One region of the Streptomyces sp. NPDC005574 genome, then DNA from elsewhere that is predicted to be linked to it. Evidence: riboswitches for the same ligand, from Rfam matches in the RefSeq annotation. Region 1 holds a riboswitch; the other holds the start of a gene.
What was found. Region 1 has a riboswitch for thiamine pyrophosphate ahead of thiC (phosphomethylpyrimidine synthase ThiC). Riboswitches for the same ligand answer to the same signal wherever they lie in the genome.

Region 2: another riboswitch for thiamine pyrophosphate. It lies ahead of ABZT03_RS07705 (thiamine ABC transporter substrate-binding protein); the one in region 1 lies ahead of thiC (phosphomethylpyrimidine synthase ThiC).

Annotation. Positions count from the first base shown of each region.
Region 1 covers NZ_JBEXCW010000001.1:157,371-161,757, reverse strand. Annotated here, with positions in the region: gene ABZT03_RS00780 (YibE/F family protein) at 71-1,660, opposite strand; TPP riboswitch at 1,732-1,920, shown strand; gene thiC (phosphomethylpyrimidine synthase ThiC) at 1,913-3,748, shown strand; gene ABZT03_RS00770 (VWA domain-containing protein) at 3,893-4,387, shown strand, end outside.
Region 2 covers NZ_JBEXCW010000007.1:106,186-110,572, forward strand. Annotated here, with positions in the region: gene ABZT03_RS07700 (iron ABC transporter permease) at 1-1,266, opposite strand, end outside; gene ABZT03_RS07705 (thiamine ABC transporter substrate-binding protein) at 1,242-2,339, opposite strand; TPP riboswitch at 2,415-2,520, opposite strand; gene rlmN (23S rRNA (adenine(2503)-C(2))-methyltransferase RlmN) at 2,556-3,662, opposite strand; gene ABZT03_RS07715 (CU044_5270 family protein) at 3,894-4,387, opposite strand, start outside.

The sequences.
Region 1 (4,387 bases):
GACCGGGTGGGTCCGGCCGACCGACCGTCCCGCCCCGACTCCCCGCCCCCGTCCCGCCGTCACCGCGTCCTCAGCGCTTGCGTCGCCTGCCTCTGCCACCGTGTGGCGGCGCCGGCCGGGATTCCGCCGTCACCGCCTCGGTGTCGGGCCGGTCGGCGGCTACCACCAGGGCCGCGAGCGCCGTCGTGACGGGCACGGAGGCGACCAGCCCGATCGAGCCGACGAGCGTGCGCACGATCTCCTCCGCGACGAGTTCGCTGTTGGCGACCGCGCCGACGCTGCTCTGCGCGATGGAGAAGAGCAGCAGCAGAGGCAGCGCGGCGCCCGCGTAGGCGAGGACGAGGGTGTTGACGACGGAGGCGATGTGGTCGCGGCCGATGCGGATGCCCGCCCGGTACAGCCCGCGCCGGCCCATCGACGGATTGGCCTCGTGCAGCTCCCAGACCGCGGACGTCTGGGTGACCGTCACGTCGTCGAGGACACCGAGCGAACCGATGATGATGCCGGCGAGCAGCAGACCGCTCAGGTCGATCGACGGATACAGGCCGTGGATCAGACCGGTGTTGTCGTCCGTGTTGCCGGTGAGCGCGGCCCAGCCGTTGAACAGCGAGCCGAGCACACCGATCAGTACCAACGAGATGAGGGTGCCGAGCACGGCCACCGACGTACGGGCCGACAGACCGTGACACAGGTACAGGGCGATGAGCATGATGGCGCTCGCCCCGACCACCGCCACGACCAGGGGATTCGAGCCCTGCAGGATCGCCGGCAGGATGAAGAGGGTCAGCACCAGGAAGCTGGCGGCCAGTGCGACCAGCGCCATGACGCCACGCAGCCGGCCCACCACCACGACGGCCACCGCGAAGATGCCGGCGAGCAGGGCCATCGGGAACCTGCGGTTGACGTCGGTGACCGAGTACTGCAGTTCCTTCGGCGCGGAGGGCTCGTAGGCGACCACGACCTTCTCGTCCTCGTGCAACTGCCGTGACTGGTCCGGCTGGACGACCTCGGTGAAGGTACGGCCCTTGTCGTCGCCGCTGTCGACCCGGATCGTCGCCTTCTTGCAGGTGCCGCCGGACTGTTGCTGGGCGGCCGAGCCCCCGGCGGTGGGGGTGCCACCGGTGGAACTGCCCGCCGAGGCGTTCACCGACGCGCAGCTCACGCTCACGACCTCGGTGACGGTGGCGTGCTGGGTCTGCCGGTCGAAACCGACGCCGGTGCGCTGGTGCGGAGGGGCACCGCCCGGCCACAGCACCACGAGCCCGACCACCACCGCCATGCCGAACGGGATGAGGATCGCGGCGATGACCTTGCGCAGATGCTTCGACACGGGCGCGGCCGGCCCATGACTGTGTGAGTGTCCGTGCCCACCGGTGGACCCGTGCTCGTGCCCGCCGCCGGAGCCCGGGTCGTGGCCACCGGAGCCCGGCCGGTGGTCGTGACCGCCCCCGGACCCCGGTCCGGGCTGGTGCCCGCCACCGCCTCGGGAGCCCGGTCCATGGTCGTGCCCGTCACCGAAACCCGGCCCGTGCTCGCCGCCGGGACCCCGGCCGTAGCCGTTCCCGCCCCCGTCGCCATGGCCGTTGCCGTAGCCGTTGCCCTGGCCGGGCTCGCGGCGCGGCTCGTGCGGGGGGTAGGGAGGCTGGTGTGTCGTGGTCACCGCCCGATCATCGCAAGAACGCCGGGGGCCCTCTGTTCACCGCGCCCGAATTGACGCTAGCGTGGAGGCACCTTTGCACACGCGGGAGCTCGGAGCACCGGGCTGAGAGGGCGCTGACCTCCGTCTTCGCGGTGTTTCAGAGAGACGTCACCCGAACCGAGTGATGTTTCACATGAAACATCGGCAGACGGACATCGCTGCGTCGACCGCCGAACCTGTTACCGGGTAATGCCGGCGTAGGGAGTAGGTCTCATGACCAACAAGGACGCACGCACGCCTGCCTCCACACAGATTCCGACGGAGCCTCCGAAGGAGAGCGCGACGAGCGGAGAGAACGGCGAGAGCGGGAAGTCCATCGGCTGGCACAAGGGATACGTCGACGGTTCCCGCCCCGATCTGCGGGTGCCGGTCCGTCAGGTGCACCTGACCAACGGGCGGTCGGTCACGCTGTACGACACCTCGGGGCCGTACACCGATCCTCTCGTCGACACCGATGTCCGGCGGGGACTGCCCCCACTACGGGAGAACTGGATCGTCGCCCGCGGTGACACCGAGGAGTACCCGGGCCGGCCTGTCCGGCCCGAGGACGACGGCCTCAAGCACACCGCGCCGCGCGGCGGCCTGCGCAACCTCGACGCGGTCTTCCCCGGCCGGCCGCGCCAGCCGCGCCGCAGCCGGGACGGCGGGGCGGTCACGCAGCTCGCGTACGCGCGGCGCGGCGAGGTCACACCCGAGATGGAGTACGTGGCCATCCGGGAGAACATGTCGCCCGAGGTGGTTCGCGAAGAGATCGCGGCCGGGCGGGCGGTGCTGCCGGCCAACGTGAACCACCCGGAGATCGAGCCGATGATCATCGGCAAGCGGTTCCTGGTGAAGGTGAACGCCAACATCGGCAATTCGGCGGTGACTTCCTCCATCGAGGAGGAGGTCGAGAAGATGACGTGGGCGACCCGCTGGGGCGCCGACACGGTCATGGACCTGTCCACCGGCCGCAACATCCACACCACCCGCGAGTGGGTGCTGCGCAACTCCCCCGTCCCCATCGGGACGGTGCCGCTCTACCAGGCGTTGGAGAAGGTGGACGGCCGGGCCGAGGAGCTGACCTGGGAGATCTACAAGGACACGGTCGTCGAACAGGCCGAGCAGGGCGTGGACTACATGACGGTCCACGCGGGCGTGCGCCTGCCGTACGTACCGCTGACGGCCAACCGCAAGACCGGCATCGTCTCCCGTGGCGGCTCGATCATGGCCGCCTGGTGCCTCGCGCACCACAAGGAGAGCTTCCTGTACGAGAACTTCGAGGAACTCTGCGAGATCCTCGCGGCCTACGACGTCACGTACTCGCTGGGCGACGGCCTCAGGCCGGGCTCGATCGCGGACGCCAACGACGAGGCCCAGTTTGCGGAGTTGAGGACACTCGGGGAACTCAACCGGATCGCGAAGCGTTTTCATGTACAGACGATGATCGAAGGCCCGGGACACGTCCCGATGCACAAGATCAAGGAGAACATCGACCTTCAGCAGGAGATCTGCGATGAAGCTCCGTTCTATACCCTCGGCCCGCTGACCACGGACGTCGCGCCGGCGTACGACCACATCACCTCCGGCATCGGTGCCGCGATGATCGCCTGGTGGGGCACGGCCATGCTCTGCTACGTCACGCCCAAGGAGCACCTGGGCCTGCCCAACCGTGACGACGTCAAGACCGGTGTCATCACCTACAAGATCGCCGCCCACGCGGCCGACCTCGCCAAGGGTCACCCCGGTGCCCAGGAGTGGGACGACGCGCTGTCCGACGCCCGCTTCGAGTTCCGCTGGGAGGACCAGTTCAACCTGGCTCTCGACCCGGACACGGCAAGGGAGTTCCACGACGAGACCCTGCCCGCCGAACCCGCCAAGACGGCCCACTTCTGCTCCATGTGCGGGCCGAAGTTCTGCAGCATGAAGATCAGCCACAGCATCACGCGGCAGTTCGGCGGCGCGGCGGCAGAAGGGGCTTCGCCCGACGAGATCGCCGAGGGGATGCTGCAGAAGTCGAAGGAGTTCGCGGCGAGCGGGAGCCGGGTCTACCTGCCGATCGCCGACTGAGCCCCACCGCCGACCGGCCCGCGCACGCGGCGTCCAGGGCCGGCGGGTGCGGACCGGTTCTGGACGAGGGCCCGGTCCGCGACCCGGGACACCTCCGAAGCCGGGGAGGTGTCCCTCCGGCGTCCCGGCCCGCAGACTGGCCGTATGACAGCGAGATCAATGAGCAAGGGCGCCAACCTGCCGATCGGCTCCTCGTCCGTGCGCGCCGAGCTCGCCTGGTCCGAGGGGCCCGGCGTGCCGGACGCCGACGCCTCGGCGCTGCTGCTCACCGGCGCCGGACGCGTGCGTGACGACGGTGACTTCGTCTTCTACAACCAGCCGCAGCACGCGTCGGGTGCCGTACGGCATCTCGGGAAGCGGAAGGCTGCCGGCCTCACGACCGACACGGTCGAGGTGGACCTGCGGACGGTGGAACCCGCCGTGGAACGGGTCGTGTTGTGCGCGTCGGCCGACGGCGGCACGTTCGGTCAGATGCCCGGACTGACGCTGAGGCTGCTCGACTCCGGCACCGGGGAGGAGCTGGCCCGCTTCGATCCGCAGGCCACGACGGAGACTGCGTTCATCGGCGGCGAACTGTACCTGCGGCAGGGACAGTGGAAGTTCCGTGCGGTAGGGCAGGGGTACGCGTCGGGACTCGCG
Region 2 (4,387 bases), on a different contig from region 1:
CGACGACCGCAGGTCGAGGGGGGGCTCGTCGAGCGCGATCAGGAAGCCGAAGCCGACGGTCACCGCCGACACCCCGAGCGGCAGCATCAGCAGCGCGTCGAACCCCCGCACGAGCCGGCCCGCGTCCCGCCGGGTCAGCGCGACGGCGGCGAGCGCGCCGACCAGCACGGCGATCGCGGTGGCGACGGCGGCGTACTCCAGCGAGTTGCCGATCGCCTCGATCGGGGCGACGAGGAAGAGCCCGCCGTCGTCGCTGGTCAGCGCCCGGTAGTAGCCGAAGTCCGGTGCGTCGAGGGAGCGCCGCACCAGTACGGCCAGCGGCAGCACCAGCAAGGCGGCGACGGACACGAGGACGCCACCGAGCAGCGCCCACTGTCCGGCCCCGCGCGGCCGGCGCGCGGTCAGCGAGGCGTCCACCAGCCGCAGGGCCGTCTCCCGCCGCCGTACGGTCCAGGCGTGCAGGGCGAGGACGGCGCCCACCGCCGCGAACTGGATCAGTGTCAGCACGGCGGCCGTGGACAGGTCGAAGATCTCCGAGGTCTGCCGGTAGATCTCCACCTCCAGCGTCGAGAAGGTGGGCCCGCCGAGGATCTGCACCACGCCGAAGGACGTGAAGGTGAACAGGAACACCATGAGCGCGGCGGCGGCCACGGCGGGCCCGAGCGCCGGCAGGGTCACCCGCCGCCAGGCCGCCGCCCGTGAGGCGCCGAGCATCCGCGCCGCCTCCTCCTGCCGCGGGTCGAGCTGCGCCCACAGCCCGCCGACGGTCCGTACGACGACCGCGTAGTTGAAGAAGACGTGCGCGAGCAGGATCGCCCACACGGTGGTGTCCAGCCGTACGCCCCACAGCTCGTCCAGCAGTCCGCCGCGGCCGACGAGCGCCAGGAACGCCGTACCGACGACGACCGTGGGCAGCACGAACGGCACGGTCACCACGGCCCGCAGCACCTGCTTGCCGGGGAAGTCGAGGCGGGCGAAGACGTACGCGCCGGGCAGCGCGACCAGCAGGGTGAGCGCGGTGGAGGCGAGCGCCTGCCAGGTGGTGAACCACAGGACGTGCCGGATGTCGGGCTGCGCCAGTACGTCCCCGACGCGGCCGAGCCGCCACACCCCGCCGACGTGCAGGCCGCGCGCGACGATCGCGGCGACGGGGTAGGCGAAGAAGACCGCGAAGAACGCGACCGGCACGACCATGAGGCCGAGCCGGGCCGCGCTCCCGCGCCGGGCGGCGGCGGCCCTGGCTACTTCAGTACGAGTGAGGTCCACGACTTGACCCACTGGTCGCGGTGGCCGGCGATGGCGGCCGGGTCCATGGTCTCGGGGTGCGCGGCCTGCGGACCGTACTTGGTGAACTCCGCCGGCACCCGGGCGCCCTCCCGCACGGGGTAGACGAACATGTTGAGCGGCATGTCCTCCTGGAACTCCTCGGTGAGCAGGAAGTCGAGGAGCGCCTTGCCGCCCTTGGTGTTGCCCGCGTTGCTCAGCAGCCCCGCGTACTCGGTCTGGCGGAAGCAGGTGCCGGCCGCGACTCCGGTCGGCGCGGTGGCGGGCCGGGGGTCGGCGTAGATGACCTCGGCGGGCGGCGAGGAGGCGTAGGACACCACCAGCGGCCGGTCGGCCTTGGCCTTCTTTCCGCCGGCCGAGCCGGAGAACTCCTCGTTGTAGGCCTGCTCCCAGCCGTCGACGACCTTGACGCCGTTGGCCTTCAGCTTCTTCCAGTACCCCTCCCAGCCGCCGTCGCCGTAGGAGGCGGCGGTGCCGAGCAGGAAGCCGAGGCCGGGTGAGGAGGTGGAGGCGTTCTCGGTGACGAGGAGGTTCTTGTACGCCGGCTTGACCAGGTCGGCGAAGGAGGCGGGCGGCGTCAGCTTGTGCGCGCTGAACCAGCCCTTGTCATAGTTGACGCAGATGTCGCCGGTGTCGATGGGCGTGACCCGGTGCTTGTCCCCGTCGACGCGGTACTCCGCCTTGACCTGGCCGGCGCCCTTCGCCTCGTAAGGCTGGAACAGGCCGTTGTCGAGCGCCCGCGACAGCAGCGTGTTGTCGACGCCGAAGAAGACGTCGCCCTGCGGGTGGTCCTTGGTGAGGATCGCCTTGTTGACGGCCTGCCCGGCGTCGCCGTCCTTGAGGACGCGCACGGTGTAGCCGGACCGCTTCTCGAAGTCCGCGAGGACGCTCTTGGAGACGGCCCACGAGTCGTGGCTGACGAGCGTCACGGTGTGGGACCCGGAGCCCGAGCCGCTGTCGCCCGAACCGGACGACGACCCGCAGGCGGTGAGCGCGGGCAGCGCGGCGAGGCCCAGCCCGACGGCCGCGGCCGTGAACTTCCCTGTGGTGCTCACTGATTCCTCCTGGCTGACCAGGAAGAGACGCGGCCCCGCCCGGACCGGCAGAAGGTCGCGGGCAGGGCGCAACAGCTTGAGTGATGACCGAACTTCCTACCCAGAATGACCTGGGCGAGGTTCAGAGGGTCTGCGGTCTGTCCCGCACTCTCAGCGCTGTGGCGCTCCCCTGTCGGAATATGAAGATGAGTATGAAGTTGTCCTGACCCGCTCAGACTACCGCTCGGTCGCGGCGAGCTGACCGCACGCCCCGTCGATCTCCTGACCACGGGTGTCCCGGACGGTCACCGGTACACCGTGCCCGGCGATCGCCTCGACGAACGCCTTCTCGTCCTCGGGCCGCGAGGCGGTCCACTTGGACCCCGGAGTCGGGTTCAGCGGGATGAGGTTGACGTGCACCGGCTTGCCCTTGAGCAGCCGGCCGAGCCGGTCACCGCGCCACGCCTGGTCGTTGATGTCCCGGATCAGCGCGTACTCGATGGACAGCCGGCGCCCCGACTTGGCGGCGTACTCCCATCCGGCGTCCAGCACCTCGCGCACCTTCCACCGCGTGTTCACGGGGACGAGGGTGTCGCGCAGCTCGTCGTCCGGCGCGTGCAGCGAGATCGCGAGCCGGCACTTGAAGCCCTCGTCGGCGAAACGGTGGATCGCCGGGACGAGCCCGACCGTCGAGACGGTGATCCCGCGCTGGGACAGCCCCAGCCCGTCGGGCTCGGGGTCGGTGAGCCGGCGGATCGAGCCGACCACCCTGTTGTAGTTGGCGAGGGGCTCGCCCATGCCCATGAACACGATGTTGGACAGCCGCGCCGGGCCGCCGGGGATCTCGCCCTCGCGCAGGGCCCGCATGCCGTCCACGATCTGGTGCACGATCTCGGCGGTGGACAGGTTCCGGTCGAGCCCCGCCTGCCCCGTCGCGCAGAACGGGCAGTTCATCCCGCAGCCCGCCTGGGAGCTGATGCACATGGTGACCCGGTCCGGGTAGCGCATGAGCACCGACTCGACGAGCGTCCCGTCGAACAGCTTCCACAGCGTCTTGCGGGTGGTGTCCTGGTCGGTCGACAGATGCCGCACGACCGACATCAGCTCCGGCAGCAACGCCTCCCGCAGCTTGCCGCGCGAGCCGGCCGGGATGTCGGTCCACTGCTCCGGGTCGTGCGCGTACCGCGCGAAGTAGTGCTGCGACAGCTGCTTGGCGCGAAACGGCTTCTCGCCGATGGCGGCGACGGCTTCCTTGCGCTCGGCGGGCGTGAGATCAGCAAGGTGCCGCGGCGGCTTCTGGGCTCCGCGGGGGGCGACGAATGTGAGTTCTCCGGGCTTAGGCATGGCCGTACCAGTGTCGCAGATCGAACGGGGTGCCCCGGGGGCCCGGCGGCCGGGGGTGATCGCGGCTGGTCATACGGGTTCGTCGCCGGAATCCGGTGGCGACCCGGAGGCGGTGCACAGACGGCCCGGAGGGCGGCCCGAGCACACCGCGATCCACGCCCACGCCCTCCGCCACGGAAACGCACGGCGCCCGGTGTCATGCCGGGCGCCGTGCGGTGCGGGCGCGGTCGGTCAGGGGCGTTGCCGCACCCGGTCGACGACGGCGTCGGCGGCCACGTACGACCACTGTTCGTACGTCTCGCTCCCCGCTGTGCGCCGGTCGTGCATCCCCAGGTACCGGTAGGTCCTCGCGTCGAAGACCAGGACCGGCCCACCGTCCGCCCAGGGAGTACCGGGCCCGCCGACGTACTGGACGCCGATGCCCGCCCGGCCCCCGCCGTCCGTCCGGCCCGGCAGCACCTTGATCCCCGGCACCGTGGCCAGCGCCTCGAACGCCGCGGGGCGCAGACCCTTCGGCAGCACGGGCGCGCGGAGCAGGCCGGAGAGGAAGACATGGATCATCGGCCACTCGTCGGCCCTCGTCGGCCGGCCGAAGTCCGGTTTCCCCCCCATGTCGCGCAGGGTGACCGTCAGCCTGTCCGGGTCGGTGGGCAGCCGCTTCAGCTCCGACCACCTTCTGGGCGGCCAGCTGCTCTGCCCGGGCTGGTCCACCGGGACCCACTGGG